3 regions of the Streptococcus chenjunshii genome follow, and region 3 is predicted to be linked to each of the others. Evidence: predicted binding sites of a transcription regulator. Region 3 holds the regulator's gene; each other region holds the start of a gene.
The links. The regulator HrcA, encoded in region 3, represses chaperone genes, less so after heat shock. The targets are predictions, from matches to a motif close to TTAGCACTCNNNNNNNNNGAGTGCTAA.

Region 1 (11,096 bases), 580 kb from region 3:
CTTGATGGTCTGGTCTTGAGTCAGATAAGCATTTTTAGCCAGCTGCTGCGTAATAGTTGATCCGCCGCCAAATTTTCCAAAAGTGACGACCGCTAATAGAAAACGAGAGATATTAATGCCGTTATTGCTATAGAAACTCCTGTCCTCAGTCGCAATGACCGCATTTTCTAAATCATCAGAAATGGCGTCCAGTTCTACATAGCTGCCTTTTTGGCCGGACAAGCTGCCAGCATATTCCTCATTACGGTCATAAATAACTGTAGTCGCTTTCAGTGCCTCCTGTAAATCAGAAACTTTGGCTGTTTTGGCCAGATAAAAAAGATAAGAGCCTACCACCAAAACAAAAACAGCAGCGGCAATCAGCAGAATTTTACCAATACGGTAGCGACGCCAGAAACGACGGATAGGGTTTTTGGGCGATGGTACAAAACGGCTTAGGGTTTGCAGCCAGGCTGGGCGTTCTTTTTCTTTTTCCCGATAGCTGCGGCTGCGCTGATAAGCACTGGCTTTGTCACTTTCCCCAGCCAGCTCGCTTTCATCTAAGCTCTCTTCTTGAAAAATTTTGGTCTCATCCAAATGATCCTGTTCGGAAAAATCAGTCGTTTTGCCGCCGAACTGAGAGTTTTCATCAGTAGTCGGCTGATTTAACCGTTTCGGAAAAAACTTTTTTTTCAGTAATTCAATAATAGTCATAAATTTATTATAGCAATTTTACCGCAAATCGACAGCCGGAAACTGTAAAAACCAGCTAAGAAGCATAAGCTGCTGGCAAAAAAAGAGAAAGCAGCAGTGATTCTTTTGAGCTCGATATTCTCAGCAGAGAGACATCATGCTATAATAAAAGCATGACATTTGCAGTAACCATCATAAATCCTTACGAATCTTGTACAGTGAAAGAACTTTTAGAAAAGCATCTGCTTATTCCACGGAAAATCCGGCATTTTCTGCGCAGTAAAAAACATGTCTGGCTCAATGGTCAGCCAGTACACTGGCAAAATCAGGCCAATCCCGGCGATACCCTTTATTTACAGTTTGACGAAGAGGATTATCCTGTCAAAACTATTATAATGGGGGATAAAAAACAGGTTCACTGCCTATATGAAGATGAGCACATCATTATCGTCAATAAAGAAGAAGGCATGAAAACACATGGTAATGAACCAGGTGAACTTGCTCTGCTTAACCATGTCTCTGCCTACGCTGGTCAAACTTGCTATGTGGTCCATCGTTTGGATAAAGAAACCAGCGGTGCTCTGATGTTTGCAAAAAATCCCTTTATTCTTCCTATTCTGAACCGCCTGTTGGAAGACAAACAGATTGTCCGCCATTATCTAGCCTTAGCCCAAGGACAGTTCCCTCTTGCCAACCGGGTCTATAAGGAAAAAATCGGCCGTGACCGCCACGACCGCCGCAAACGGCTGGTAGACCAAAAAGGGCAATCAGCCATCACCAAGGTGAAACGGTTGGCACAATATCGTGAATCCTGCCTGCTTGACTGCTCCTTAGAGACTGGCCGAACTCACCAAATCCGTGTCCATCTGGCTCACCATGGGCACGCTGTGATAGGCGATCCCCTCTACAGTACAGTCACATGCAGCCGTCTGATGCTGCATGCCTATCAGCTGAGTTTCAGACATCCCCTGACCTTAAAATCTGTGACGGTTAAGGCAGAGTCAGCTAGTTTTAAAACGATGGCAGCGCTATGGGCTAACGAAACCTAACACCTAATGTCTGATGGCTCAGCCTGTAAACAGCGCTGCTGCTATTCTAAGCCGCTTGACGTTTATTTCAGCTGCTTTAAATGTTTATAAGACTGTAGCTTTTTATTCATCCCAGCGGGAGGTGTGTCTGCGAAATCATAGATTTCGGACTTACCGTCAGCCGTAGACGTCTGAAAGCTTTGTCGTCTTAACAGCCCGGCCGCACCATTCTAGTCGTCCTGGCAGGGGTGCGCAGACGAAATCAAAGATTTCTGGCTTACCGCCAGCCGTAGACGTCTGAAGGCTTTGTCGTCTTAACAGCCGACCGCACCATTCTAGTCGTCCTGGCAGGGGTGCGCAGACGAAATCAAAGATTTCTGGCTTACCGCCTTTTCATACGGATTTTTTAACGGTCTTTGTATCTTGAAAAGAGAGATAAATTGATGAAAATTTTAATTATTAAAACAACCACAAACCTGCTGGCTGGAAATTCTATTGACAAATTTAATGCTGAAGTAGGGGCTAGCTGGAAAATTCGTCCAGAACGTCTTTATAAAGGCCCCGTTTCTATTGTTGTTGTCCTCAAAGATAAAATCTTAATTGGCGCTTTTGCCCTTGGCGATGAGATCCATCATAATATTGCTACTTGCCGCACAACAATAACACTGTTAGATCAGTCGAAAAATCCTGCGGTCAATAAAAAAATTGCTGAGTTAAGGAACTTAATCCATTGCAAATTTGATTACCGTGCCATTAACCCAGCTACTACCAAAAATTTTGATGACTTCATCAATACCCTTGAAGATTGAGTCTCAAAATGATACTTTATTGTTTTTAGTGATTTTTATCTGACACGATTACCGGCTGCCATAAATTTGTACTGTAAAAATCACGTCTTAGTCTGTCCTTCCCTAAATGATTCGAAGGAGTTGCGCGGCTGCTCCTTTTTGTATTGTTTCTATAAGCTTTATTTGTATTGATACTTTTGAAGTCTGCAGTACTGGCAGGTGCCATTTCAGGCTTAGATGGCAGCCATTGCATTTAAACTGTTTGATTCTTTAAGTGCTGAATTAGCCGCTCCCTCAGATAATTTGAAATCTATTTACTAAAATTAAGTAAAGAGGACTGCCTCTATGCTTCAACGCAGAAGGCAATCCTCATATTAATATTTTCAGTGTTTTCAATCCTTTTTTAAAGGTAAAGAACTATCAGAAGACCTGTCATTTTTTCTTTAGGGTCAGGTCAGTCTTTTCCTTGCCGTCTTCCCATATAAGCAAAGTAAGCTTAGAGCCATTGAGTTTGACACCGTACTGGTATTTATCAGCGTCTTCCACTGTATCTGCTGCAACAAAAGCTGACGGATCGCTTCCTGACTCATAAGTATAACGATATGTATTATCACCCGCCGTTTCTACGCTTTCGATCACAGCGGTAACTGTTTTATCTTCTTTATTACTGTCCTTATAATCAATAGTCTTCGTTACTGTCCCATCCTCTGCAAAGGTTATGCTGATTGTTTTATCAGACTGTTTGGCCTCCCAGCTGCCAAGCAAACCATCCGGCAGATCCGGATCAGCCTCCACTTGATTATCTTCCCATGTCACAGTAAGATTTTTCTGACCAGACTGAGAAACAAGATAGCCCGAATCCGTCTTTTTCAGGGTCAATTGTCCCGTCAGAGCCTGAACGATATTGCCATAAGTGCTCTTCTCAGTATCTGTTGCCTTATCATAATAAAATGCATAAGCGACAGAAAAATCCAATAAATAGCTGTCCTTGCCTATCTGTTCTAAGCTGTTTAAAGTCAGATCGCTGATACTAAAATTGGAAGCTTTGCGGCTGTCCTTCTCTAATTTGTCAGCAACACTGTCTTTAAGTCCCTTGTAGAAATCATTAGCGGCCCCTTTTTCAAAAATAGCCGACAAATTATTAGAATCCTGTTTTGTCTCAGCATATGCAGTCAGCTGGTCAAAAACGGTCTGCAAATACTGAACAGCTCCCGTTTCATCCAGCAGATTATCCACGTTTAAGTCTACTGTGCTGCCTTCAGCAATCTCAGCAAGAGGCAGCTTATTGGATTCAAGATCTCCGTCCTCAAAGGTTTTTTTAACGTAAGCATCAACCGAATCGGTAACAGGATAATCTTCAACTTGATAAGTTCCGTCTGCCAAAGAAGCCACTTTGGTTTCTCCAAAATATAGATCACCATCCGTTAAGTTGCTGTTAACAGTAAAATTCTTGAAAGAAATATGCAAATCCAAGACTTGATTTTCACCGTCATAAGATTTGCTCAATTCGACAGGTTTACCATTATAATTGCCGGAAATGCTGGCTGTATAATTATCCGATACCGGCAGACGGTCAACGGTTACACTGTAATCTTCCGAATCGCTGAAGGCGAGGCGTTTTTGATTCAGCAGAACATCCATATTGGGCAGATTTGTTTTTACAGTCAGACTCATAGGTTTCATCGCAATACGGTAGTCCGGAAAAAAGAGAAAGCGCGTACCAACTCGTGTAATATAATAGTCGTCGGATTCATCAGCTTTTCCAAGTTCCTCTTCCAGTTGCTGAGCTTCTTTATCACTGATTGCACTGTATTTAGCATATTTGACATCATCATTGGTCACTTGCTCTTTAGTATCCGCCCAGACTAAATAGCCTTTTATATTCTCAAAAGCATCACCTGACTTATCGCTTCTTGCAGCTACGTAGTCCTTAATGAGATTGGTTTTAGAAAAAACCATTCGTCCCCAAACGCTAAAGAGCAAGAGCAATATCACTAGAACGCCCAGACTGATTTGCACACCTTTTCTAGCAAATAAAGTACCTGCAGTTTCAGTAAGTCTCAGCCATAATTTCTTACCCAAAATAAAACCTTCCTTTGTCAAAAAACATATGGTAATAATGTCATTATAACAAAAGTTCCCTTACAGTCCTATTACAAACCTTATACCAAACAATTAAAGGCCGGCGGTTTCCGTTCAAACAGCCTTGCTGAAAGAACCGGTAATGGACAGCAAATTTAAGGGCAGCTATACAGACTGATATAGAATATCTTAGACGGCTATAGAATAAGCAAGGCAGAATAAAGCTATAAAATCAACGGAACGCTACTCATCAGTGTCCCTCAGCAAAAGGCACCCTATCAGCCTTCCTATGACAACACTATTTTAAAGCAAAGCAGAGGAGAAGGGGTTAGTACTGGAAAAATATCCAGCCCTCATGTCCTTAGCCCCTGCCGATCTACTACTCGCTGAAAAACATGCTTTTAAACCTCAGACATTCGGATGCAGGGACTGCTTTATCAATCTATAGCCATGTAACTAAGCAAGCCCCAAAAATATCATTGATAGACTCGATCAATTATAGTTTGCCCCCAAAGTGCCCCTTATCATAATCAAAAGACAAAAATAAATAGTAAAACCCCTGATAAATCAAGGGTTTCATTTTATATTTACATCATGCCGCCCATCATTGAAGGATCCATCGCTGGAGCCGCAGGAGCTGCAGATTCAGGAGCCGGTTTATCCGCCACAACAGCTTCTGTTGTCAGAATCAGACTGGCAACTGAGGCTGCGTTTTGCAGAGCAGAGCGAGTCACTTTGACAGGGTCAATGATACCAGCTTCAACCATATCAGTCCAGTCACCGCTTGCTGCATTGAAACCAGTTCCTGCTTGGCTGTTTTTCAGACGTTCGATAACAACTGAACCTTCATAACCTGCGTTAACAGCAATTTGGCGGACAGGTTCTTCCAAAGCACGCAGCACAATGTTGCGGCCCGTTGCTTCATCACCGTCCAGGTCAAGTGCCGCAACTTTGCTCATTACATTGACGAAAGCTGTTCCGCCGCCGGCAACAATTCCTTCTTCAACAGCTGCGCGTGTTGCATTTAAAGCATCTTCAATACGCAGTTTCATTTCTTTCAGCTCGGTTTCCGTAGCTGCACCGACTTTGATGACAGCAACACCGCCGGATAATTTTGCCAGACGTTCCTGCAGTTTTTCACGGTCAAAATCAGATGTCGTTGTTTCAATCTGTGATTTGATAATGCCAACACGGTTAGCGATAGCATCGCTGTCACCGGCACCTTCAACGATGACTGTTGAATCTTTATCAACAGTAACCTTATTCGCCTGACCAAGAACCGCCATTGTGGCATCTTTCAGTTCCAGACCTAAATCTTCGGTAATCACGGTACCGCCTGTCAATACTGCAATATCTTCCAGCATATCCTTGCGGCGGTCACCGAAACCGGGTGCTTTAACGGCAACAACATTGAATGTCCCGCGGATCTTATTGAGAACAAGGGTCGGCAGAGCTTCACCTTCCACATCGTCAGCAATAATCAAAAGCGGACGGCTGGTTTTAAGAATTTCCTCCAGCAAAGGCAATACATCTTGAATATTCGTGATTTTCTTATCAGTAATCAGAATATAAGGATTTTCCAGTTCAGCAACCATCTTTTCATTATCTGTCACCATGTATTGAGAGAGGTAGCCGCGGTCGAACTGCATCCCTTCAACGACATCCAGTTCAGTCTCCATACCGCGTGACTCTTCAATAGTGATAACACCATCATTGCCGACTTTTTCCATAGCTTCAGAAATGTAATCGCCGACTTTTTCAGAACGCGATGAAACAGCAGCAACCTGAGCAATAGCTTCTTTACCTGAAACGGGCTGTGAAATCGCCTTTAATTCTTCTACAGCAGTTGTTACAGCTGTTTCAATACCGCGGCGGATACCGATAGGATTAGCACCCGCAGTGACATTTTTTAAGCCTTCGCGCACAATAGCTTGTGTTAAAACAGTAGCTGTTGTCGTCCCATCCCCTGCAATATCATTTGTTTTAGACGCTACTTCTGATACCAGTTTAGCGCCCATATTTTCAAAATGATCTTCCAATTCAATTTCTTTAGCGATTGTCACCCCGTCATTTGTAATTAAGGGGGAACCGAAAGACTTTTCAAGGACAACATTGCGTCCCTTAGGACCTAAGGTTACCTTAACTGTATCAGCCAAGGTATCGACACCGCGTACCATGCTGCTTCTTGCATCTGATGAAAATTTAATTTCTTTTGCCATTCTCTATATACCTCATTCTAAAATCACATTAATATTACAGTCATTCGAAGTTTTTAATCATACCGGCTTTTCATAGCACCCCTGCTTATTTCAAGAGGCGAACACTGTCCAGACCTTGTTCATCCTACTTTTAGGCTTCTCAGCAAAAAATGCACTGAGATTTCCTACGGTGTAAGGTAGAACAGAAAGACAGAAAAACCGGTCCCTTGCATTATTTTGCTTATTGGACAACAGCCAAAATATCTGACTCATGAACCAGCAGGTAGCTTTCGCCTTCATCTTTTACTTCTACACCTGCAAACTCTTCAAAGACAACAGTATCGCCAGCCTTGACGCTCAGCTCAATCAAATCACCATTTAAAGCACGAGTCCCGGCTCCAACAGCTTGTACAGTTGCTAATTGTGTTTTTTCCTTACTGCTGCCAGCAAGAACAAAACCGCCAACAGTCTGCTCTTTTGCTTCTTCTACTTTTAAGACTACGCGGTCACCTAATGGTTTTAACATCCTTTTACCTCCAAATAATACTTTCTTTTTAGCACTCTTAATCCCTGAGTGCTAACTTACAAAATCTATTGTATCACTTGGTCAAAAATAGTCAAGAAGAAAACTCATTTTTTTAGAAAATCCATCAAAGACAGGGAGAGGAGCCACGGACACACCCCGATTCCAAGCTTAAAAAGAGGGGGGCATCAAACGTCAAAAAGCGGCCCTAAGGCCGCTAGCAAGTCAAATGTCTAAGAGGTAGCCGGCAGATGAACCATTAGGGTTTCTTCAGCCTAAAACTAAAGCGTCATCTGACAGAACTTCACCGCTGTTTTTATGAAAGAGATCCATGAGCTGAGCAACCGTCAGAGACTCTTTTTCTTTACCTCCGATATCAACGACAATCTTCCCGTGGTAAAGCATCACTAAACGATTGCCGTAAGCGATGGCATGTTCCATATTGTGCGTTATCATCAATGTTGTCAGCTGCTGTTCTTCGACGATCTTTTTGGTCAGAGCCATAACCATATCGCTGGTTTTCGGATCAAGAGCGGCGGTGTGTTCGTCAAGCAGAAGAAGCTTCGGACGAACCAGAGTAGCCATTGCTAAAGTTAAAGCCTGACGCTGTCCGCCGGATAAAAAGGCAGCGTCTGTTTTCAGACGGTCCTCCAGTCCCAAACCTAATTCAGATAAAGCTGTTTTAAAAAGGGCCCTATCTTTATCAGTCACAGCCTTTTTGAAAAGACTTCGTTTTTTCCCGCGAAAATAGGCGATTGCCATATTCTCTTCAATAGATAGATTAGTTGCTGTCCCCATGCGCGGATCCTGAAAAACACGGCTGATTTTTTGAGAGCGCTTTGCAACAGAGTCTTTGCGGAGCGACTGTCCTTCCAGCAGGATATCTCCCTGATCGATATCGATGACACCGGCTATACTGTTGAGCAGCGTGGATTTTCCGGCACCGTTACCACCGATAACTGAAATAAAATCTCCTTGGTTAATCTCTAAGTTTAAACCGCGTAAAACATGGTTCTCATTTACCGTACCTTTTTCAAAAATTTTATGAATATCGGTTAAAGTCAATAAAGTCATCGCTTATCTCCCTCTGTTTTCAGCATGCTGGCCGGTTTAACTTTTAATCTCGCACGGATTTCAGGCACATAGAGAATCAAGGCTAAAAGAAGTGCCGAAACCAGCTTAATCATCTGGGCATCTACGTTCATAGCCAGAATAATAACAATAATCAAGCGATAAAGCACAGCTCCCAAGACAATGGACAGCAGACGCTTCCCTAAAGGAAGATATTTAATAATAACTTCTGCCAGAATAATAGAAGCAAGGCCGATAACAATTGTTCCGACTCCCATATTTAAATCAGCATAGCCATTATTCTGAGCTAAAAGTGCACCGGAAAGGGCTATCAGGCCATTGCTCAGCATATAGCCAATAATTTTCATACGGTCAACCTTGATACCATTTGCTTCACCCATAGCCAGATTGTCGCCGGTAGCCCGCAGAGCTAAACCAATCTGTGTATTGAGCAGCACTACCAGACTAAGAATAACAGCTCCGACAAAAGCAGCGCCAATAAGCAGAACGGCCGTTGTTTTTTCCAATCCCCAATCCTGAACGATGCTGACCAAAGTGGTTTGTCCGGAAAGAGAAAGGTTAGAACGTCCCAGAATCAGCAGATTAACAGAGTACAGTCCCGTCAAAGTGATAATCCCTGTCAAAAGCGCTGGAATTTTCATCTTCGTATGCATAAAACCAGATACCGCTCCAGCCAGCATGCCGCCAAGCATACCGGCAATAGTAGCCCAAAAAGGATGCAGACCATTCACAATCAGCAAGGTACAAACAGCGGCTCCCATAGGAAAACTGCCCTCAGCCGAAAGATCAGCAATATCCAAAATACGAAAAGTTAAGAAGACGCCGATAGCCATGACCGACCACAACAGCCCCTGTGAAACACTTGATAATACTATATCTGTCATGATTTCCTCTCTTGCATAAATTCAGTTTCAGTCCAATTTCCTTTTATTCTTTGATAACGCTTATATCAATACCCAATGTTTCTGCCATTTCCTCATTGACAACGACCTGCAGTGTATCAGGGTACTCAGCCGGAACATCACTCGGCTCTTCTCCTTCTAAAATTTTGATAGCCAGCTGGGCGGTCTGACGGCCAAGGGCCTCGTAATCAGCCCCATAGGAAAAGAGCACACCGCTCTCCACAACATCAGCAGAGCCTCCGACAACCGGAATTTTCATTTCTTTGGACAGATCGGTAATCAAGGAAATAGAGCTGACAATCGTGTTATCTGTCGGAATAAAGAGCACTTCGGTCTGATTCATCAAACTTTTAGCCGTATCCTGAACATCGTTAGTCGATGAGATGCCCTTAACAACCGTTTCGATCCCAGCCGCTTTGAAAGCTTTTTTCGCTTCGTCAACCTGAACCTCTGAGTTCCGCTCATTAGTCGTATACATGATTCCCACTTTTTTGACATCTGGCAGGACTTCCTGCAGCAGTTCAACCTGTTTATCAATAGGCGAAAGATCACTCGTTCCTGTCACATTGGCTCCAGGCTTTTTCATAGAATCAACCAGCTTAGCTGACACAGGATCGGTAACAGCAGTAAATAAGACAGGAAGATCTGATGTAGCTGTTGCTAAAGCCTGAGCTGCAGGAGTTGCAATACCTAAAACAAGATCATTGTCCTGAACCAGACTCTCAGAAATTGTCTGCAGATTTGCCTGATCCCCCTGCGCATTCTCATAGTCAATGACAATATTATCACCATCAACATAGCCTTCTTTCTTCAGTTCATCGATAAAACCTTTCCGGGCAGCAGTCAGGGATTCATGTTCCACATACTGCAAAATGCCGATATGCTTAGCATCGCTTGCTGCTGTCTTTGCACTGTCGGACTTTTGCGAGCAGCCCGCCAGCAAAAGCAAGGCAAAACCTAAACCAAGTACTGTTTTCATTAAACGTTTCATCCCATTTACCTCTTCTTTATATTTTTGCGCTCTGCCTTTTGGCACATCGGCAGAACAGAGAAATGTTATCATCAAACAAATAAAAAACCAGTTAGCCCTTTTCTAACCGGTTGATTGCAGATAAAATGAAAAATTTCATTCTTTTTGAGCCAGTTAGAACTATTATCTAATCGGCCTTGTCACAACAAAATGCTTTAGCTTCATAGATACAAACCTGAAGTGACGTTTGTACCAGTAACACATACAAACGTCTATCTAAAGAAACTAAAGTAATAGCGATTATGCAATTGTTTATGCAGAGACAAAGTGTGCTTGAACATTGCTGGCTCCTTGTTTATGATTGATTGTAGTATACCCTTATTTTTCCTTTCTGTCAATACTTTTAGCTTCATACTTTTGAAAATTGATAAAATTCAGAAAAATTGAAAGTTCTAAAATGAAGTTAGCCACTTAGATGCAAAAAAACACCTCTATGTTACACTTGTAGTTGACGAAAACACAAGTAAAGGACATAGAGATGCAAGACCATTATACACCAACAGGCAAGCACTTGACAATAGCTGATCGCCGCTTGATTGAACGCTGGAAGCAAGAAGGGAAATCTAATCGTGAGATTGCAGGTCTCTTAGGCAAAGCTCCTCAAACGATAAACAACGAGATGAAACGTGGACTGGTCCTCCAACAGGTGCGTAAGGGGAAGTTTGAGAAGCTTTATAGGGCGGATAGAGCTCAGGAAGTGTATGAGATTAATCGAAAAAATAGCCGTAAAGCTGTTAGTCTCACGAAGAAAGTCAAGGAAACCATTGTCCACTACATCAAG
Region 2 (11,096 bases), 1.1 Mb from region 3:
ATGGATATTTTGGGGCAAGTATCGGAAACCTACCGTAAAATTCGTAATACCCTGCGTTTCCTGCTGGCTAATACCAGTGATTTTAATCCCCAAATCAATACTGTAGCGTTTGCAGATTTACGTCCTGTTGACAAATACATGGTGATTAAATTTAATCAGCTTGTAGCCGATATTCGGCAGGCTTACAGTGCTTACCGTTTTCTGGATATCTATAAGGCAGTGGTTAACTTTATAACAGTTGATTTATCAGCCTTTTATCTGGATTTTGCTAAGGATGTTGTCTATATTGAAGCTGCTGACAGCAAAGCACGGCGGCAGATGCAGACTGTTTTTTATGATATTTTGGTGAACATCACAAAACTTTTGACACCGATTCTGCCTCATACAGCCGAAGAAATCTGGTCTTATCTGGAGTTTGAAGCTGAAGAATTCGTACAACTGTCAGAGATGCCGGATGCCCAGTATTTTGCTGACCAGGAGACTATTCTTGAAGAATGGGAAGCCTTTATGGCTTTGCGGACACAGGCACAAAAAGCACTTGAAACAGCCCGCAGTGACAAAATTATCGGTAAATCTCTCGAAGCTCATTTAACACTTTATGTTAATGAGGAAACAGAAGCACTGCTCGCTTCGCTTAACAGTGATCTTGCCCAGCTGCTTATCGTATCGCAGCTGACGGTGACAAAAGAACCGGCTCCGGCAGATGCGGTTGCTTTTGAAAATATTGCCTTTACGGTTGAACATGCGCATGGTTCTGTCTGCGATCGCTGCCGTCGAGTTGATGAAACAGTTAAAGACCGTTCTTATAACGCTTTTATTTGTGATTCTTGTGCACATATTGTTGAAGAGAACTTTCCGCAAGCCTTAGATCAAGGCTTTGAAGATAAATAGCAAGAGCTGGGAGAAGCGGTTTATGTCCATTGTGATAAATGCTGGGGGAATTAAAGGCTCATTGTCAACTGTAGTGGGTGACTTATAGCTAAGCACGAGAGGAGACAAAGTTCGTCTCCTCTTTTGCTATGTTCAAAGCGATAAGGATGCGAGTTTTAAAATTGTCAAAGTTCCGAAAACCAAAGGCATTACGCTTGATGTCCTTGATGAGTTTGTAGCCTCAAGTTTGGCGTTAGAATAGGGCATCTGTATGGCGTTTGTAACGTATTTTTTATAGCGAACAAGTGTGGCAAGAGTGGTTCTAAAGGTTTGATTAAGGTGTGGGAAAGCTTCTGTTATCAGGTCAAAGAAACAGTTAGCGTTTTTCTCTTGCAAGTGGAAAAGCAGGAGCTGATAAAGGTCATAGTAGCCCTGTAATTGAGGGACAAGCTGGAAGATTTTGGTCAAGCATTCTTTTGGTGTCAGGGTCTCCCTAAAAGTTCTTGAGTAAAAACGGTTCAAAGAACGTTTTCGGCTGTCTTTCAAGACCAGTTTCCAGTAGTATTTGAGGGCACGATATTCCAGAGATTTCTTGTCAAACTGTTTCATGAGTTGAATGCGAGTGTGATTAAGAGCTCGGCTAATATGCTGTACGATGTGAAATCTATCAAGAACGATTTGAGCATTAGGAAATAGAGTTTTGATAAGAGGAATATAGCTGCCAGACATATCAACGGTAACGCTTTTAACGCTGTTTCTAGCCTTTTTAGAGTACTTAAAGAAATGATTGCGAATGGTTGTTTGTGTCCGATTATCCAGGATCGTGATGATTTTCTTGGTTTCACAATCTTGAGCAATGAAGGCTAGTTTACCCTTTTGATAAGAAAATTCATCGATGGAGAGGAGCTCAGGCAGATGATAAAAGTCTTCTTTGAAGGTGAATTGCTTGAGCTTACGATGGACAGTTGACGTTGAAACAGCCAAGTTCTGAGCGATGTGTGTCAGAGCATCACGTTTGATCAAGCCTTGTGTGATCTTTTGTCTAACAGGTTCAGCGATTTGGCAGTTTTTCCGAACCAAGTTAGTCTCAGCGACTGTAACTCTGCGACAGCTTTTGCACTGGAAACGACGCTTTTTGAGTTTGATAAGACTAGGAAATCCAGCAATTTCAAGGTATGGAATCTTTGACGGCCTTTGGAAGTCGTATTTTATCTGCTTTCCCCCACAAGTTGGACAAGATTTAGGCTCATAATCAAGCCTAGCCCAGACCTCAATGTGTGTTTGACACTTAAAAACTTTATTCAGAGTAATGTTTTTATCTTTAATTCCAATCAATTCTGTAGTATGATAGAGTTGTTCCATATGAATCTTTCTAATGAGTTGTTTCAACGCTTTTCATTATAAGTCATATGGGACTTTTTGTCTGCATTAAAAAGCCCTATAATCTTCGCAGTGGATTTACCCACTACAGAAATTATAGAGCCGAATTAAAAGAACCAGCAGCCATGGTGGGTCTGCAAACCGATGCACACAGAAAAAGCCCTCATTAGGATAATCCTAGTGAGGGCTTCGTTTAAGATAAGATACAAGGGCCGTGAACGGAGCAAAGCTTCCACATGTTTACGGCTGGAAAGACATGAGCAGAACCTTAGCTCATAAGCTTCTCTCACTCTTTTATTTCTGAGCTGGGTAGAAATCATTCACTGGATGGATGATTTGATGCTGCAGCTTCTAGGCCGTGTTCAGTTTTGCTAATCCATCTCGAACCCTATCTTTCTTATTTGGCTTCTTCTAATTGTTTGTCCCTATTATTTAGTAGGGAAAGAAATTTCAATCAAATTAGCAGTGTGGAGCGTTTTTAGCTGATCAAAGAGGACAGTAGACTGATCAATTTTACGCTTGAGGAAAAATTCACGAATGGCTTCAAGCTCGCTGTCTTTAATGGCCCGGTATTTATTGGTAATCAAAATTTCATAATGCTTAGGTGCCTGTGTAAAAATAACATCTGTATTACCGGCGGAGTATACTTCTACCAGTTTGGCATCTGTATTTTTCAGTTGATTTTTAACCAATTCCGGATGACTGCTAGTTGTGTTTATCAGTCTCATAATTGTCCTCCTCAAGTCTCGTTTTTTCTATTATAGCATGTTTTTCCTGAAAAAAATGCTCATGTAAAGAATTACTGTATTTTTTTTGCCACTCCTGAACACCCCATTTATGGCTGCCGCGTTTCAGTTTTTCCACTGCTTCTATGATAGTAAACCAAGCCACTCGGTTAAAATCTTCTAAAGGAGCCGCCACTTGCTGAAAGCTGTTTACTTCATAAATATAAGCGGGATTGTAAAAATAGCTGTCCCGATGGCGGGAATAAAAATATTCATCAGCCTGACCGAGATATTCTCCGATATCTGCCGTAAAGCCCAGTTCTTCAATAAGCTCACGTTCTAAGGCTTCCTTGTGATTTTCACCAGCTTCAATTTCACCACCGGGCAAAAACCAAGCACCATTTGGGGCTTGGACGAGAACGATGGCTTCCTTATTTTTATCTGGGATAACAGCATAAACACCATAGCGAGTTTTATAATCTGCCAGCTCTTTCTTATCGCCAAAACTTGGAATTGTCATTATGGTTCCTCCCTTTGGTTTATTATACTAAAAAATACGAAAAAATGCTCTTCTTTCCTGCTTAAGGCAGGCAGTTTCCGGGTTAAACAAAAAATTTGAGATTAAATAATTTAGAAAATGGCTTAACTTCTTAGAAAAATGGTAAAATAAAAAGAAGTGATAGCTTATCATCAGTCGGCGGTTTTTGCATAAGGAAGACTGGCGGCTTCTATTCCAGCCTATTGCCAATTTCTGCTAATGAGCGGTCTTTGAGCAGGCTGATACTTTATGGAGAATAAAATGCTGAAATTATTGAAACACTTATCTGAGAAAGAGAAGCTGACAGCTTGGTTCTCATACATCGTAAATGCTTATCTGCTGTACATTGTTTGGAGCCTGTCTTCGCTTTCAGCAAATACCCTTTTTTTGCAGCCGCAGCCTGCGCTCTCTCTGCTGCAGGTATTACTGCTAATATTAGTTGTCAGTTTAGGACAGCATTACCTGAATCTGCGTTTTGCTTTATTTAAGCCCAGCAATCTTTTTACGGTGCTGATGTCCGCCTGCCTTTTTTTAGGTGTTTACAAAAGTCCTTCCCCTTTGCTTGTTTTTGGTTTTCTCCTGCTGGGACTGGCTGTTTACTTTAAATTGTTTTTTGGAAAAGAAGAAGCAGCTTACCTGATTCCGGCCAGCCTCCTGCTAACTTTCCCAAAAGCAATTGCTCTCATTTACCGTCCTTTTCCTTTAGATCTTAAGCATTTTGGTATTGAGGCGGATAAGTGGGACAGCAGCCGGCTCTGGCTTTTACTGTTAGCTGTCTGCTATGCTTTATGTGCTTATTTTTTACTGAATGTTGTCAGACAAACAAAGGTTAAGAAAAATATTATCTCCTTGGCCGATAAGGAAAAAAAACTCTATGGTCTGGTGATATTTATTGGCTTAACCTATGTTCTTTATCTGTGTTTGGTAGTTGCTTATAAAGCAAAAACACTGTCAGTATCAACTTTTGATATTGGTATTTTTGCACAGATGTTTGAGAGTATGCGGCGTGATTTTACCCCGATAACCACTTTGGAAAGAGATAGGCTGCTGTCTCATTTTGCAGTGCATATTTCGCCGATTTATTATCTTATGTTGCCTGTCTACAGTTTGCTGCCTTATCTTGAAACTTTGGAAATTTTGCAAGTTCTAATTGTATTTTCCGGAGGTTTGCCGCTGTATTTCCTGCTTAAAGATTTGCATTTGCCAAACGTTGCCCGTCCTCTGCTTTGGCTTCTGTTTATCTTAACTCCAGCTATGACAACTGCAGGATCTTATCACCTGCATGAAAATTGTTTTTTAGTTCCTTGTTTGCTTTGGCTGATTTATGCAAACATGAAGCAGTGGCGCTGGCGCCTGCTGCTTATCGTTCTGCTGACACTTATGATAAAAGAAGATGCTTTTATTTATGTTGTGGCATTGGGGCTGTATTTTCTCTGGCAGAATCGCTTCCCTCAAAGTTTTGCAGCTAAACGACGTATCTTTTTTTCACAGCTGATCTTCCCTCTGATTTATTTTGCCTGCTGCGTCTTTATCTTAAATCATTACGGAGACGGACTTTTAGTCAGCCGCTTTGATTTGCTGTCCGGGCAGGAAGGCTTTGGCGGAATCTTTCAAACAGTCTTTCTTAATCCCGGTTATATTTTTGGCAGCTTCTTTACTCAGCACAAGCTGCAGTACCTCTTCCTTTTGTTTATCAGTATGGCTTTTTTGCCTTTAATGCAAAAGAGATGGGAAAATTACTTTTTGCTTTTACCTTTAATTGCAATTAACCTCTTATCTAATTACGACTATCAGACAGATTTTGGTTTTCAGTACAGTTATGGCAGCACAATTTTAGTTTTCTTCATGGCCTTGCTAGCTTTGGAAGGTTTTTATACCTACTGGCTGGATAAAGATGAGAAGCATTCCACCGTCTCTGTCCGGATTTTGACATTTATTATGACAGCTCTCTTATTTTCAGCGACTATCCTTTATAGCTATACCAACAGCTGGTATAAAGACATTCTGTATTATCAGCAGAATCAGGAAAAATTCACGGCTATTCATAAAACTTTAGCTGCACTTCCTACGGAGAAGAAAATACTGGCGCACTATTCCTATACGACCGATTTACGCAGAACCAAGGAACTGTACGATATTTTTTATCATAATGATCAAAGTTTTGACCCTTCTGTTGACCTTGTCGTCACTCCGCGCTCAACTGTAGAACATCAGGAAACAAGCACAGAATCTGAAATTGTAAAAATTTATATGGCGAATGGCTTTACAGAAACAGAACAATCCACGAAAGATGTCTTAATTCTGCAAAGAACAGACTAAACCAAGATACAAAGGCCGTTAAGAACGCAAAGAGAAAATAGGCGTCCGACCGCTGAGTCACCAAAGATTCAAGGGAGGGCGGTCTTTTTCTCGCAGCGTTTAGGCCGTGTTCAGTTCCGCCAAGATACAAAGGCCGTTAAGAACGCAAAGAGAAAATAGGCGGTAAGTCCGAAATCTTTGATTTCGCAGACGCACCCCTGCCAAGACGACTAAAAGGGTGCGGTCGGCTGTTAAGACGACAAAGCCTTCAGACATCTACGGCTGGCAAGAAGTTGAGCAGAACCTCAGTTCATAAGGTTCCCTCACTCTCTAATTTTCAAGTTCGGGTTGCCTGTGTACTCTCACAGCGTTTAGGCCGTGTTCAGTTTCACCAAGATACAAAGGCCGTTTAAATAGCAAAGCTGACAGCTTGCAGCTTACAAACTGACTTTGAGTTGTAAGAATGCTAGTAATGTGACAATGAGAAAACCTCCCTCAGACCAATTTTACCTTGGATCTGAAGGAGGTTTTATGGTATTTGCCGGCAGAAGTGTTTGTACTCTACTCATTTATTCAGCAGAAACTGCTTCAGCTGGGGTCTCTACTTTTTTAGCAGATTTAATCACAATTTTTCCATTGCTGGACATGACTGCCTTAAGATTTTTTTCGTTTGGATTTTCCAGATAATAATCGGTAATCGCATCTTCAATATTTTCCTGAATGGTACGCCGCAGCGGACGGGCTCCCATTTTTGGATCATAGCCCAGATCAACGAGTTTCTCTTTTACTTTATCTGTGACATCGAGATGAATGCCGCTGTGGCTGAGCCGGGCATTGACATCATCGAGCATCAAATCAACGATGTGCAGCAAGTTGTCCTTATCCAGTGCTCTGAATTCAATGATTCCGTCAAAACGGTTCATAAATTCAGGACTAAAGAAGTTACTGAGCTCGCCCAAAACAGAATTAGTCCGCCCTTCACGGGCTGCGCCAAAGCCGACACTGGCTTCAGCATGACCTGTACCTGCATTTGAAGTCATGATAATAATAGTATCTTTGAAGCTGACTGTTCGCCCTTGGCCGTCTGTCAGACGTCCGTCGTCAAGTACTTGCAAGAACATGTGCATAACATCCGGATGAGCTTTTTCCACTTCGTCAAGCAAAATCAGTGAATAAGGATTCCTGCGCACTTGTTCCGTCAGCTGACCGGCTTCTTCGTAGCCGACATAGCCCGGAGGCGCTCCTACCAGCTTAGCTACAGAATGCTTTTCCATGTATTCCGACATATCGAAGCGGATCATGCTGTCCGCCGACCCAAACAATTCGATAGCCAGCTGTTTGGACAACTCAGTTTTCCCAACACCGGTAGGGCCGACAAAAAGGAAGGAGCCGATAGGGCGGTTAGGTGTCCCTAAACCGACACGGTTACGGCGGATAGCCTTAGCAATTCTGTCAACGGCATCGTCTTGGCCGATAACATGCGCTTTTAGGTCATCAGCCAAGCTGATAAGCTGTGACTGTTCTTTTTCTTTCAAATCTCCAACCGGAATATTTGTTTTTTGTTCTACAATGCCTTCAATCGTTTTTTCCGTAATAACAGGGACATCTTGTTCATCAACCTTTTGTTTCTGCATTTCCTTATATTTAGCAATTTGATCGCGGAAATAAGCAGCCCGCTCGTAATCTTCATCACGGGTAGCTTGAGCCTTAAGGTTTTCGGCTTCAGTCAGCCGCTGGTCAATTTCCTTAGGATCAACAAAATTTAAGGTCAGATTCATCTTAGAGCCGGATTCGTCTAAAAGATCGATGGCCTTGTCCGGCAGGAAACGGTCCTGAATATAGCGGTTAGAGAGAAGAGCAGCAGCTTCAATGGCATCATCACTATATTTGACATGATGATAATCTTCGTATTTCTTTTGAATACCTTTAAGAATAGTGATCGTTTCTTCAACAGAAGGTTCATCTACTTTAACCGGCTGCATCCGACGTTCCAGCGCAGCATCTTTTTCAATAATCCGGTATTCATTGAGCGTAGTTGCTCCAACTAACTGCAGTTCTCCGCGGGCCAGAACTGGTTTAAGGATGTTGCCGGCATCCATATTGCCGTCACCGGCAGAACCTGCCCCGACAATTTCGTGAATTTCATCAATAAAAAGAATAACATCCTGCCGCTTACGAATTTCTTCCATAAGCTTTTGCATGCGTTCTTCAAATTGACCGCGGATGCCGGTTCCTTGCACCAAACTGACTACATCAAGGCGGATAACCTGTTTGTTTTTCAGCTTTTGCGGAACATTTCCGTCAACAATCTTTTGGGCTAAACCTTCAACGACAGCTGTTTTACCAACACCAGGCTCACCAATTAAAACAGGATTATTTTTGGTCCTGCGGTTAAGAATTTCAATCACTCGAACAATTTCTTCATCCCGGCCGATAACAGGATCAATGTCTCCTCGGCGGGCAATTTCGGTAACATTAATTCCAAATTCTTCCAGTAAGCCGTTTGGCTGCTGAGGTCCGTTCGGACGGCCGTTATTGCCGCCTCCGCCCCGTCCGCCTCCGGCCTGTGTAGGAGGGGTGTTAGGGAGCTGACCGTTAAAGGCGCGGAAATTATTCAAATCACCGAAGAAATCATCAAAGAAAGGGTTAGCAGAATTGCTTTGGTCATGCGAATCTTTGTTAAGACCGCCTAAAATAGTATTGTTAGGGTCAGTTTTCATGATTTGGTAGCAGTTCTGACAAAGATCAACCTGTCTTTGCTTACCATTAACATTTGTATATAAGTGGATTGTTGCTTCATTTAAATTACAATTTTGACAGAGCATAAGATAACCTCCCTTGTCATTTTCAATCAGTTCCGGCCATTTAGTCAAAGATGGTCAAACTTTATACTCATATTATAACACCCCAAAACAAGAATTCAAGTAAAAAGTTTGCAAATTTAGCACTTTCTTCATGAGAGTGATAAAAAATTTTTCCAAGAACTGACTTGCCAAAAAATGAATAATAATGTAGAATAATCTGTATAAAAATACAGGAGATTGATTATGAAAACACCGATATCTTTTTTAAAAGAAATAGATTTTAGCAAAGAAGAGCTGATGGAATTGATTGATTTGAGCCTCCGTTTTAAGGAGCTTAAGAAAAAAAGAATTCCTCATAAATATTTAGAAGGCCTTAACATTGCTTTAATTTTTGAAAAAACGAGCACCCGGACACGTTCGGCTTTTACTGTTGCCGGTCAGGACTTGGGAATGAATGTTACCTACCTTGGTGCAGATGAAATCCAACTAGGACGCAAAGAATCTGTTGCCGATACAGCTAAGGTTCTGGGATCCATGTTTGATGGTATCGAGTACCGCGGTTTTAAACAGGAGGATGCGGAAACTTTGGCCCGTTATTCTGGAGTCCCTGTTTGGAACGGTCTGACTGATACATGGCATCCGACACAGATGATTGCTGATTTTATGACTTTAAAAGAAATCTTTGGTTCTTTAGATGGTCTGCATATCGCTTATGTAGGTGATGGCCGCAACAATGTGGCACACTCGCTTTTAGTCACAGCAGCTATTTTAGGAGTCAATATTACGATTATTGCACCTGCTTTACTGCAGCCGGAAGAAGATATTGTGACTCTCGCCAAAGAACATGACAATGGAGCTGTTATTGAGATTACAGACCGGATTGAAGCAGTTAAGGGGGCTGATATGCTTTATACGGATGTCTGGCTGTCTATGGGGGAAACTGTCGATTTTAAAGAACGGATTGACCTGCTGCTGCCTTATCAAATTAATGCAGAACTCCTTGCTAAAACTGGAAAAGCTGATACTGTTGTGATGCACTGCCTGCCGGCTTTTCATGACTGTAAGACAGAGATTGGCCTCAATATTTATGAAAAATACGGTCTTGCTGAACTCGAAATAACCGATGATATCTTTCAAAAACACAGTTCGCTTATCTTTCAGGAAGCTGAAAACCGGCTGCATTCTATCAAAGCCATTATGTATTATTCCTTAAAAGAACTATAAAAGACAGTATCTTTTCTTGTGAGTTTAGACTCATTTATGTTAAAATAAGAAAGGATAATAAACTTATAGGAGAATATTCATGGAGTCACACTTAGTGAGAATTATCAATCGCCTTGAATTAATGGCGACTGACGGAGCCAATCTTAAACGCAATTTTGAACGCGACGGTGTTGTAGTGGCAGAGGTATCTTTCAGCAATGAGCCAGAAACAGGCCCGGTCTTTACCCTGCGTGATGTTGCAGCGCATGAGACTTACTCATTTGACAGTATTGATCTTATTGCAATGGAAATTTATGATTTGTTATATTAACCTGTGATTGAGGGGCTAGGAGTTGTTACTCCTAACCCTGTTTTTTATAAACAGACTTTACAGTACAGCAGCTGATGCAGCCTATATCGCTCTTTTAGAAGGGCTGTTGTTCTGCTTTTAAGATACTGTGATCCTTATCTTAAAATCGGTCAATGGATTGTATGTTTATTCAATTAATGTTATAATAAAACAGATTATAGTATAGAGGAGAAAATAATGAACCTTTCATTCTTGCCGACCTACTGGGCCTATTTTAATTACGGTGTTTTAGTCACTATTATGATTTCAGCCTGTGTGGTTTTTTTCGGTACAATTATCGGTATTTTAGTTTCCTTAATTAAGCGGACTAATATCAAACTATTTGATTGGCTGGTCAGTCTTTATGTTTGGGTTTTTCGCGGGACGCCGATGGTTGTTCAAATTATGATTGCTTTTGCTTGGATGCATTTTACGCATGTCCCGACTATTGGTTTTGGCGTGCTCGATCTCGATTTTTCCCGCCTGCTTCCGGGGATTATTATCCTTTCTCTTAACAGCGGAGCTTACATTTCTGAAATTGTCCGTGCCGGCATTGAAGCCGTGCCTAAAGGTCAGCTCGAAGCCGCTTATTCTTTGGGAATCCGTCCGGTTAACGCTATGCGCTATGTCATCCTGCCGCAGGCCTTTAAAAATATTCTTCCGGCCTTAGGTAATGAATTCATTACTATTATTAAAGATAGTTCGCTTTTGCAGACCATTGGTGTTATGGAACTGTGGAACGGGGCTCAGTCTGTTGTGACGGCAACGTATATGCCTGTCAGCCCGCTCTTGTTTGCTGCCTTTTATTATTTGATGGTAACAACCGTTATGTCGGCTTTGGTAAAAAGACTTGAAAACCGAATGGGACAAGGGAGGTAAAAACTGATGACAGAGACACTTATTTCAATTAAAGATCTTCATAAATATTT
Region 3 (11,096 bases):
TCATGCATATATTAAAGCCGTCTTGAGTCAGCAAGAGACTGCATCAATCATCTTTAGCAGCAAAATAAATGCTGCGGAATTAAAACTGCAGACTGTTCCTGACGGGCGAGTGAGCCTTTCAGATTGCAGACTGCCAGTCAGGAAAAGTTGCGGAATTAAAATTCAAAACAAAGTTAGATGAATTTATTTTTCTGTAAATTCGCCGTCAACAACATCATCGTCACCGCTCTTATTATCAGCAGCATTTTCTGCCTGAGCGCCTTCGGCACCTGCTTGTGCTTGCTGAGCGGCTGCAGCCTGTTCATAAAGTTTTACGGCTAAAGCCTGAGATTTTTCATTAAGTGCTTCTAACTTAGCTTTCATATCATCAAGATTGCCTGATTCCTGAGCAGCTTTCAAGTCATCTAAAGCAGACTGAGCAGCATCACGCTCTGTATCGAAACCTTTACCTTCAGTTTCTTTAATTGTTTTCTCAGTTGCAAAGATAGCCTGATCAACTTCATTCTTAAGATCAACCTCTTCTTTACGTTTAGCATCTGCTTCAGCATTTGCTTCGGCATCTTTCATCATACGGTCAATTTCTTCTTCACTGAGACCGTCATTGGATTTAATAACAATATGCTGTTCTTTTTGAGTACCGAGGTCCTTAGCTTTAACTGACACAATACCGTTTTTGTCAATATCAAAAGTCACTTCAATTTGTGGTACACCGCGAGGAGCAGCCGGAATATCAGTCAGCTGGAAGCGGCCAAGTGTTTTATTATCTGCGGCCATAGGGCGTTCCCCTTGAAGCACGTGAATATCCACCGCCGGCTGATTGTCTGCTGCTGTAGAGAAGACTTGTGATTTAGACGTTGGAATAGTTGTGTTGCGGTCAATAAGCTTAGTGAAGACGCCGCCCATCGTTTCAATACCCAGTGACAGCGGAGTAACATCAAGCAGGACAACATCTTTCACATCACCTGTAATCACACCGCCTTGAATAGCAGCCCCCATAGCAACAACTTCATCAGGGTTAACAGACTTATTAGGTTCTTTGCCTGTTTCAGCTTTGACAGCTTCTACAACTGCAGGAATACGGGTTGAACCGCCGACCAAAATCACTTCATCAATTTCTGACAGCGATAATCCGGCATCTGACAGTGCCTGACGAACAGGTGTTTTAGTGCGTTCAACAAGATCGCTCGTCAAATCGTCAAACTTAGCGCGGGAAAGATTTGTTTCTAAATGCAGAGGGCCTGCATCACCAGCAGTGATAAACGGTAAGCTGATTTGTGTCTGCGTAACACCCGACAAATCTTTCTTAGCTTTTTCCGCAGCATCTTTCAGACGCTGAAGCGCCATCTTGTCTGCAGCTAAATCGATACCATTTTCCTTCTTAAACTCTTCAACTAAGAAGTCAATAATTTTTTGGTCAAAATCATCACCGCCCAATTTATTATCACCAGCGGTAGCCAATACATCAAAAACTCCGTCGCCTAACTCAAGAATTGAGACGTCAAAAGTTCCTCCGCCAAGGTCGAAGACCAAAACTTTTTCATCTTTATCTGTTTTATCAAGACCGTAGGCAAGAGCGGCTGCAGTTGGTTCATTAATGATACGCTCCACTTCGAGCCCGGCAATTTTACCGGCATCTTTTGTCGCTTGGCGCTGAGCATCATTAAAGTAAGCAGGAACTGTGATAACCGCTTTATCCACTTTTTCGCCAAGATAATCTTCAGCATAGCCTTTAAGATACTGCAGAATCATCGCAGAAATTTCCTGCGGTGTATACTCTTTTCCGTTAGCGGCAACTTTATCTGAAGTCCCCATCTTAGACTTAATAGAAAGGATTGTTTCCGGATTTGTCACCGCTTGGCGCTTAGCAGCATCCCCTACAATAATTTCACCATTCTTAAAAGATACCACTGAAGGCGTTGTACGATTGCCTTCCGGATTTGCAATAATTTTACTTTCAGTTCCTTCAAGAACTGCAACTGCTGAGTTAGTCGTTCCTAAGTCAATACCAATAATTTTAGACATGTATATTACCTCGTATAATTAATTTTTCTTTATTTTAGATAAATGTAGATAGCAAAACCGAGTACGGATTCAGAAATCTGTTTTTTCTGGTCTGCTTCAGACTCTGTCATCTGCAGCACAGTTTGTTCAGCCCTTTGATTTGCCATTCTATTTCATTTATAGTTTACCGACATTTCGGTCAAGTTTACAACCACAGAAGCAGGAAAAACCATAGCCTCTGTTTCTGCAGACACTGCCGCCTGCCTAATTATATACAATTACCATAGCAGGCCGAAGCAGACGTTCGTGCAGCCTGTAGCCTTTTTGCAGGACCTCAGCAAGAGTATCCGCGGGATGGTCATCATCTGCCGGCAAAGTCTGAACAGCCATATGAAAATTGTGGTCAAAACGGTCAGTCTCAACTTCCTCAATACCTTCTTCTTTTAAGGCCTGAAGCAAACTTTCCTGAACCATTTCAAGACCCTTTTTAACATCATCTGTTAAGCCTTCTACAGCCAGAGCGCGTTCAAGGTTATCCAAGCTCGGTAAAATAGCCTTGGCAAGGTCCTGAGAACGGTAACGCTGCAGACTTTGCCGCTCTTCATTAGCTCGGCGCTGAATGTTCTGCATCTCGGCATGGGCGCGTAAATATTTGTTTTCAAAATCATCTGCCCGCTCATTTGCCAGCTCTAACTCTGATTTTTCAGGACTGGCTTCTTCTGCTTCCTGTATAGGCTCTTCTGCTGTTACAGGCTCCTGTTCCATTTCTTCATTTTTGATATCTTCTGCCAAGATTTCAACCTCTTTCTATTTATTAATTCACTTCGTAATGATTGCTGTTCAGATAGCGGTAATAATCCCCCAGTTTCATAACCAAGACACGGCCAATCACATTAACCAGACTGACACTCCTGCGATAGTCCATATCAATCGGGCCGATTAAAGCCAATAGACCAAATCCTCGGTAAGGAATCAGATATTTATGAGTTAAGAGCGTGACATCGGCCAGAGCAGATTCTTTGCTGTCAGCAACTTGGACACTGGCCATCTCATCTTCCTGTATGCTGCTGCGCAGCGCAAGAGCAACACGCTGAGAATCATCTAAAAACTGATAGGTCTTTAAATCAGCATATTCTAAAGAGTTGACTTTACCTGTCACAAACACCGATTCCTTGAATAATTCCGCAAAAATATAATCGAACAGATCCAAAACATTATCGGTCACTGCAAAGTATTTTTGCACAATCTGCGGAATTTCCGTCCTCAGTTTGTAATGAATATCCATTACAGAGCGGTTAAGCAAACGCTCATCAACAATTTCCTTCAAGATCAGCAAATCCCGTGTCAGAAAATTTTTCGGAATAGCGAACTGCACAGTCGTTGGTTTTGACTCATCAAGTGTTAAGATAGCAAGAGCATCATGATTGCTCAACTGAACAATCTCAAAAGTTGTCAGCTTCTGCTGAGCAGGTTCAACATCAAGGACAACAGCTGTATAGCCTGTCATCTCTGATAAAACCTGACTGGCCCGCTGCAAAAGATCATCAAGCCTAAATGCTTCAAAATCAAAAGCTTTAATAACTTGATAGACATCCTGCTCGTCAACACTGTCAAAACTGAGTGAATGCTCAACAAAATATTTGAAGCCGGCAGGGCTTGGCATGCGGCCGCTTGATGTATGAGCTTTTTCAAGCAAACCTAATTTTTCAAGCTTAGCCATATCATTCCTGATTGTAGCACTGCTCGAATCAATAACGGCCTGCAGTTTTTTGGAGCCAATAGGTTCGTGCGTCTGAGTAAACATTTCAATAATGAGGTTTAAAATATCATTTTGACGCGGAGTAATCACAAACCAATCCCTCCTTTCAAATCATTTCAGAGTTAGCACTCTTCACCTTAGACTGCTAACTTATGTTTTTATTATACTCTTTTTAGGAAGACTGTCAAGAGAAAAACACAAAATTTTAGCACTCTTTTTAGAAGAGTGCTAAAATTTCTGCTAATCATATTGTGTTAAATCATTTTCTTCAATAAGCTGAGTCAATTTCAAGGCATAATCAGGATCTGTACTAAAACCCGCTCCCTGCAAAGACTGTGCTGGGCCTTTATAGCCTTTTAGTGTTGCCATCTGCACATAGACTCGTTCGCCCCATAGATCACCCGATTTCAGTAAATCAAGATAATCATAAATAGCTTCATCCCAAGAACGGTAAATTTTAAAACGCTTACTGCGTGTCTGCCAGACATTATCTTCATAAAGCTCAGTCTTCAAGTCAATAAAATCATCACCGGGCTGGGCTGCGATGCCAAATAAATTATGGTACTTGACCGCCAGCAGATTTCTCCCATAATCTGAAGCTAAGACGGCTTGTCCGAGAATCACAGAAGGCCTCAGCCCGTAAGAGGCCGCCGCTTTCTGGACAGTGGGGGCTATTTCTCTAATAAACTCTTCTTTTGTATAGGCAACAGACTGTTTTTCCGTACTGCTGGGGATCCCTGTCCGGGAAGACAAAGGCAGCCAAAAAACCAAAACAAAAATGAAAACAAAAGCCAGAAAATATGCAAAAGAAAGCCGTCTTCTCAATTAATCACGCTCCTTTAACAAGGCAATGTATTCTTCTAAGGTCAGATTATTTTGGGTCATATACTGAGCTGATTCAGTCCCTACATAGCGAAAATGCCAGTCCTCATAATCAACCCCTGTAAAGCGGGATTTCCCCTCAGGAAAACGCAACACAAAGCCGTAATCAGGTGCAAGAACAGCTACCTGGGCTGCCACATCTGGGTCACTGGCATTCAGATAGTCCACTGTACTCATATCAATTGCCAAACCCGTTTGATGTTCACTGGCTCCGGCCGGCTGAGAATAAGTTTTAACAAGCTCTTCTGCCTCTTTCTGAGTCAAACTGGGATCGCTAGAAAGCTCTTGACTGACATATGTATTAAACAATTCTTCTTGATAAGCTACACTGCGATAGCCTGATATCAAATGCTCCCTGCTGTTAATCGTCTGAGCTGCAGCTAAAAATGCACGGACATTATCTGCAATCCGCGAATCAACAGATACACCATCAACGTCTGTCAAAACAGGATTCATTTCATCAGTTATATTATTCCGATTAACAAGAACCAACTCCCAGTCATCTGCCGACACATCAGGCAAAGCAGAATCCGTTTGTTCCTCTTCCACAGCACTTGACGAAACAGTACTTGAAGCCGAACCACCTGGGTTCTCTCCGCCTTGATAATTAAAGAGATAAACAGCTAAAGCTGCCACGGATAACATGACAAGGAACAATACAGAGGTCAGTAAATTTCGTTTTTTCATTCGTTTTCTAAAATCTTTCTTCCTGCTTGCCGATAAGACATATCACCGACTGTTTCAAGTGTAAAGCGACCGTTTTCATAGCTGGCAACTGTTACACAGCCATTATCCAGAGAACGCCGCGGCTGCTTAGCATCTACCAGCCATACAAACGTATTAATGGTCATTCCGTGGCTCACCACAATGGCATTGCCGCCGCCCTGACCCTCGATTGTCTTGGCAATCGCTTCAAATCCATCGTAAATCCGCTTGCGTAAAACAGGCCAAGGTTCTGCCCAATTAGCTGTATCAACCTCAACAAGACTTTCTGCCAGCTCCGGATAAGGAACATCCTTCATATCACGGCCATTCTCAAAAGCCTTCGTTCTTGGCAGCACACCGTAAAAAAGCTCTCCGTCGTAACCGCCGTCCAAACTGCCAAAGCACCACTCCCGTATCCGTTTATCACGGCTGTATGGGATTCCTTCCTGCCGGCATTCTTTTAGTATAATTTCCATCGTCTGCATGGTTCGTCCGGAATCGCTTGAGAAGGCAGCGTCAAATACAAGTCCGGCTTCTTTCAGACCTAAGCCAAGTTCACGAATTCCCTGCTCTCCCTGTGCAGTCAGGGGTGTATCGCTCCAGCCCTGAGCCCGCCCGATTGTATTAAACATTGTTTTCCCATGGCGTGCAATATAGAGTGTCACTTTCTTCATACTTTTCCCTCCGCTAACTCTGTTTTTCATTATAACATGAAATGAAAACACTTGCAAAAATCAGCAAGTGCATATCTTTTAATTTTTAAAGCTATGAATAGGGGCTGGGATTTGGCCGCCGCGCCCAATAAAATCGGCAGCAGAAGACTGATTTACTCCCATAACCGGGGCTGATCCTAAAAGACCGCCAAATTCTAACAAATCCCCTTCTTTTCCTTTAGGAATGATACGTACAGCTGTCGTTTTTTGATTGATTACCCCGATGGCAGCTTCATCTGCTATCATAGCAGCAATGGTCTCATGCGGAGTATCTCCCGGAATAGCAATCATATCTAAGCCAACAGAGCAAATAGCTGTCATAGCCTCTAATTTCTCTAAATTCAGAGAACCGTTTTTTACCGCTGCAATCATGCCTTCATCTTCGGAAACCGGGATAAAAGCTCCTGACAGACCGCCAACCTGATTGCAGGCCATAACACCGCCTTTTTTCACCTGATCATTCAGCAGAGCCAGCGCCGCTGTTGTCCCATGAGTTCCGACCGCTTCCAGCCCCATTTCTTCTAAAACACGCGCAACCGAATCCCCAACGGCAGGAGTCGGTGCCAGTGATAAGTCAACAATACCGAATTTCACCCCAAGGCGTTCTGAAGCCATTTGACCGACAAGCTGACCGATACGCGTAATTTTAAATGCTGTTTTTTTCACCGTTTCAGCTAAGACATCAAAACTCTCCCCCCGTACTTTTTCTAAGGCACGTTTAACCACTCCGGGGCCCGAGACTCCGACATTGATAACAACATCTGCTTCGCCTACACCGTGAAAAGCACCCGCCATGAAAGGGTTATCCTCAACTGCATTAGCAAAAACAACCAGTCTGGCTGCTCCTAAATCCGATAAATGGGCGGTCTCTTTAATCACACGGCCCATATCAGCTGCAGCGGTCATATTGATGCCTGATTTGGTTGAAGCTATATTGACGGAAGCACATACTTTACTGGTTTCTGCAAGAGCAGGGGCAATCGAACGAATTAAAATCTCATCGCCTTTTTGGTAGCCCTTTTGTACCAAAGCGGAGAAACCGCCGATAAAATCTACCCCAATCTCATGTGCTGCTTTATCAAGAGCTTTAGCCAGCGGGACATAATCTGTCGCAGAAGTTGCTGCACCGATTAAAGCGATGGGAGTTACAGATACCCGTTTATTTACAATAGGAATACCTAATTCAGCAGCAATTTCGTCGCCGACGGCCACGAGATCCGCAGCTTTTGTAACAATTTTTTCATAAATTTTATCGGCCGCACATTCTATATCCGGATCAATACAGTCCAGCAAGGAAATTCCCATTGTAATTGTCCGAATATCAAAATTCTGCTCTTCAATCATCTCAATGGTTTCAGTAACCTGCTTAATATTCATTCTTCTACTCCTAGCTTATAAATTATGCATTGCATCAAAGATAGCAGAACTTTGGATATTGATTTTCACGTTCAAATCATGTCCGAGTGCTTCCAATTCAGAGCGCAGCCAAGTAAAATCTTTTTTCTCCGATGCTGAAACGAGCATCATCATTGTAAAATAGTCATCCAGAACCGTTTGCGTAATATCGTCAATATTTAGACCCAGTTCTGCAATTTTTGCTGATACTCCTGCTACAATGCCTGTTTTATCTTTTCCGATCACTGTAATAATCGCCTTCATAGGTAAACCTCCGCTTATATTGTTCTCATTTTACCATATTTTCATAGCCAGTTCTATTTTCTCAATAATCCCTGACAAGCTCTCTGTTTGATTTTAGAATGGCAGCAGCTTCATCACATAACGAGGATAAGGCTGCTAAACCTGCCTATCTCTCACCAGTAAAGAAAGAAGCAACCGCAATAACAATAACAGCCCCTAAAATCGAAGGTACGAGATACATACCGGCTAAAGACGGCCCCCAAGCGCCGAACAAACTCTGCCCGACAAAAGAACCCAACAAACCAGCAGCAATACTAGCCAAACAGCCCATAGAACTGCCTTTATTAGTGATAGCTCCTGCAAGCATTCCGATAAACGCACCGATAAGTAAAGACCAAATCATACTTTCCCTCCTTGTCCTTTATTATAGCATAAAGCCAAATCTCTATAAAAACTTTATGAGACATCTTGAATTTCTGTCAAAAAATGGTAAACTATAGTTAGCTTATAAACTAACAAAGGAGGTGCTTTATGTTTTCAGCCAAAAAATTAAAAGAAAGACGGCAGCAGTTAAAGCTGACACAGGCCTTCTTAGCAAGAGAGCTAAATATTTCCAGACCGTCCTACTGCAATTGGGAAAACGGCAAAACCAAACCTAATCAAAAAAATCTAAAAAAATTAGCAGAATTGCTGCAAGTCACACCAAATTATTTTTTATCTGAACATGACATTGTAACAGTTTATACACAATTAAACCAAAATAACAAGGACAAGGTAATGGACTTTTCACAGGATTTACTCACAAGACAAGGCAAAATAGCCGAACCCGAGTTTGGCCCTAAACGCTATCCCTACAAAGTATTTGAGAAATTATCAGCCGGAACGGGGTTTGCGTATTTCGGGGACGGTAATTTTGATACCGTTTTTTACGATGAAGAGATTGATCACGATTTTGCTTCATGGGTTTTCGGTGATTCTATGGAACCAACCTTTTTAAATGGTGAGGTTGCTCTTATAAAGCAAACCGGCTTTGATTATGACGGTGCGATTTATGCGGTCGAATGGGATGGACAGACTTACATCAAAAAAGTGTACCGCGAAGAAGACGGGCTGCGTTTGGTCTCTATTAATAAACGCTATGCAGACAAATTCGCCCCTTACGATGAAAATCCGCGAATTATCGGCTTAATCGTAGGTAATTTTATGCCGCTTGAAAGTTAGAAGAATGGTTTCTACACCGTGTTGCTATATGGACAGCCGCAGCATTTCGCCGTTTTAATTATTAAAAGGCCGTTCAGCCCTCACTTAGTTTTGATTTTTAACAGCTTTCTTTTCCCTGCTGCTAAGCGTCCGGAAATGTTCTTTGGTCAATGCACTACTGTCTATGATAAGCACATCTGGTGTCGAAAGCAAGATCATTGAGCTCAGTCAGGAAGGGAGTGGGACAAAAATCGGTAAATCGTCATTTTATGATAATTTCGATTTTGCCGCCCCGCCTCTGCACAGTTGATTAGAGAGATCGCTATCCCTTGAGCGACAAGGGATAAGAACTTCCCATCAATCACCGCGCCAAACTCATCTCTTTAAAAAAATGAGGCAGATTATCCCTGCCTCGTTTTCTTTACTTTATTACGATTAATAGGCAGATGGCGGCACGCTGAATGACTCTTAAGCTGCCTGCAGGCGGCATGAAGCCTTTAGTCTGCACTGCTTCCAATGCAGATATCTCTGCTGGAGGTTCTCAATGTCTGCGCGACAGCTGCATTTCACCGCAGCTTTTATCCGTTTAGAATGTCAATTTTATTTAAAATCTTTGAATAAGGGACGGAGTTTTTTTATCATTTTTTGCCTCCCGGCAAAACGTTCTCCGCGTAAGAGTTTTTGAAACATTTCACGCTCTTCTTTCCCATCTAAGTTATTCTCCGCTTCCTGAATGACTTCTTTATAAGCAACGTAATCATCTAATGCTAAACTTTTATCGCTCACACAATGCCCTATTTCGCTAATCTCCTCATAAGCCATTTTATTAAATTTCCGTTTATAACTTTCCTGCTGGCGAATAACATCTTTTAAATAGTTAGAAAATTTGGTTTTAAAATAGACATACAATTTCAGTTCATCATAGTATAGGTCCGGGTGTTCATACAAAAGACTGAACAGGACGATATCTCCTTCCTGCAGCCAGTCATTATAATCCCACAAATGGATGTGATAACTGCGTTTTAACTTTAAAATAATCGGCCTAACTTTTTTACATAAACTGTCAAATTCATCTTCCCGCATACAGAATCACTCCTTTAACTAAGATAAGCATAGTATAAATAATTGCAAACAAAAAGAACATGACATTTTTGTCATATTCTCAGAATATAGCCGAAGCAGCAGTAAAGTATATTTTTGATACAGCAGTATTCCTGCCAGTTCTTACTTGTTCCTTAGTAAAAACTGGTTAAGAGGAATAAACATCCAGACTTTCTTGGCTCACTAAAAAACAGAGAGACAAAACCAGTAACTCTCATAGGTTTTTAATAATCTGGTCAGCTGTAATGATTTCAGTTCAGACTTGAAAAGCAGAGAGTGGAGAGAAAGCAATTTTTCGGAAAATCGCAATCTTTGTCCTGTTATCTCTTTTTATTATTTCCATAAATCAACCTATTAGAAATTTTTGTTCGGGCGTTTTTGAAAGGTATTCTCTTTTTTGTGGTGCTGACCATATTGCATCGAAATCAATGTCATCAGCAAATCGTGAGTTGAAATCAACAAATAATTTTTCTTTTTTTGTATCCCAACCACGCGCAATATCGTGAAAATAAGTATTGTGTTTAAAAGCTGGAATTTCATACAGGTCACGAGCATAGCCCCAAATATTGGTGTATTCGGAAATTCGCTTCTTAATTGGACCTAAATTTCGATAGTAATGTGTATCAAAACGTGCTAAAGTGACAAAAAAGCGCACATCGCTGTCTGTAACATAATCACCAAACAAAAATCTATTATTCTCCAATCGTTTTTCAAGCACATCTAAAGTTGTGAAGAAATCATCGAATGCCTCTTCATAAGCAACCAAAGACTGGGCAAACATCATTCGATAAACGCCATTGTTAACAAATGGAAAAAGGATATTATCGTTCAAATTATCAATATCATTACGCAGCTCTTCTGGGTAAAGATCAGGTGCATTATCCTTTTGGAACGGTTTAAAATTAACTTCCAGATAATTGGTCAATCGGTGATAGTCATTATTGGCAACTGTATAAGTTTCTAAATCTACAAGGGCTGGTACGGTTGTCCGACCAGTATAGTCTGGATCGGCACGATAATAAAATTCAGACAAGAATTCGGCCCCTGTTGTTGGATCAACTTGGTTTTCATAAGCAGCAAAATCCCATCCATATCGG

Region 1: the regulator HrcA is predicted to act here: its motif matches at 7,323-7,349, upstream of groES (co-chaperone GroES).
Region 2: the regulator HrcA is predicted to act here: its motif matches at 8,753-8,779, upstream of DDV21_RS03570 (ATP-dependent Clp protease ATP-binding subunit).

The regions. Positions count from the first base shown of each region.
Region 1 is NZ_CP031733.1:152,369-163,464, reverse strand. Features, by position in the region: gene pbp2a (penicillin-binding protein PBP2A) at 1-693, opposite strand, end outside; gene DDV21_RS00955 (RluA family pseudouridine synthase) at 846-1,721, shown strand; gene DDV21_RS00950 (hypothetical protein) at 2,144-2,509, shown strand; gene DDV21_RS00940 (zinc ribbon domain-containing protein) at 2,921-4,570, opposite strand; gene groL (chaperonin GroEL) at 5,158-6,789, opposite strand; gene groES (co-chaperone GroES) at 7,010-7,294, opposite strand; gene DDV21_RS00925 (ABC transporter ATP-binding protein) at 7,562-8,365, opposite strand; gene DDV21_RS00920 (ABC transporter permease) at 8,362-9,267, opposite strand; gene DDV21_RS00915 (ABC transporter substrate-binding protein) at 9,311-10,276, opposite strand; gene DDV21_RS00910 (IS30 family transposase) at 10,794-11,096, shown strand, end outside.
Region 2 is NZ_CP031733.1:696,561-707,656, forward strand. Features, by position in the region: gene ileS (isoleucine--tRNA ligase) at 1-891, shown strand, start outside; partial or broken gene DDV21_RS03550 (ISL3 family transposase) at 980-2,232, opposite strand; gene DDV21_RS03555 (DUF1827 family protein) at 2,679-2,978, opposite strand; gene DDV21_RS03560 (NUDIX hydrolase) at 2,956-3,495, opposite strand; gene DDV21_RS03565 (DUF2079 domain-containing protein) at 3,775-5,832, shown strand; gene DDV21_RS03570 (ATP-dependent Clp protease ATP-binding subunit) at 6,381-8,636, opposite strand; gene argF (ornithine carbamoyltransferase) at 8,859-9,839, shown strand; gene DDV21_RS03580 (YkuJ family protein) at 9,919-10,149, shown strand; gene DDV21_RS03585 (amino acid ABC transporter permease) at 10,366-11,046, shown strand; gene DDV21_RS03590 (amino acid ABC transporter ATP-binding protein) at 11,053-11,096, shown strand, end outside.
Region 3 is NZ_CP031733.1:2,015,601-2,026,696, forward strand. Features, by position in the region: gene dnaK (molecular chaperone DnaK) at 184-2,022, opposite strand; gene grpE (nucleotide exchange factor GrpE) at 2,266-2,793, opposite strand; gene hrcA (heat-inducible transcriptional repressor HrcA) at 2,816-3,850, opposite strand; gene DDV21_RS09655 (glycoside hydrolase family 73 protein) at 4,001-4,585, opposite strand; partial or broken gene DDV21_RS09660 (M15 family metallopeptidase) at 4,586-5,164, opposite strand; gene DDV21_RS09665 (histidine phosphatase family protein) at 5,326-6,021, opposite strand; gene DDV21_RS09670 (PFL family protein) at 6,100-7,437, opposite strand; gene DDV21_RS09675 (ACT domain-containing protein) at 7,453-7,719, opposite strand; gene DDV21_RS09680 (GlsB/YeaQ/YmgE family stress response membrane protein) at 7,865-8,101, opposite strand; gene DDV21_RS09685 (XRE family transcriptional regulator) at 8,230-8,919, shown strand; gene DDV21_RS09690 (hypothetical protein) at 9,499-9,981, opposite strand; gene DDV21_RS09695 (glutathione S-transferase C-terminal domain-containing protein) at 10,346-11,096, opposite strand, start outside.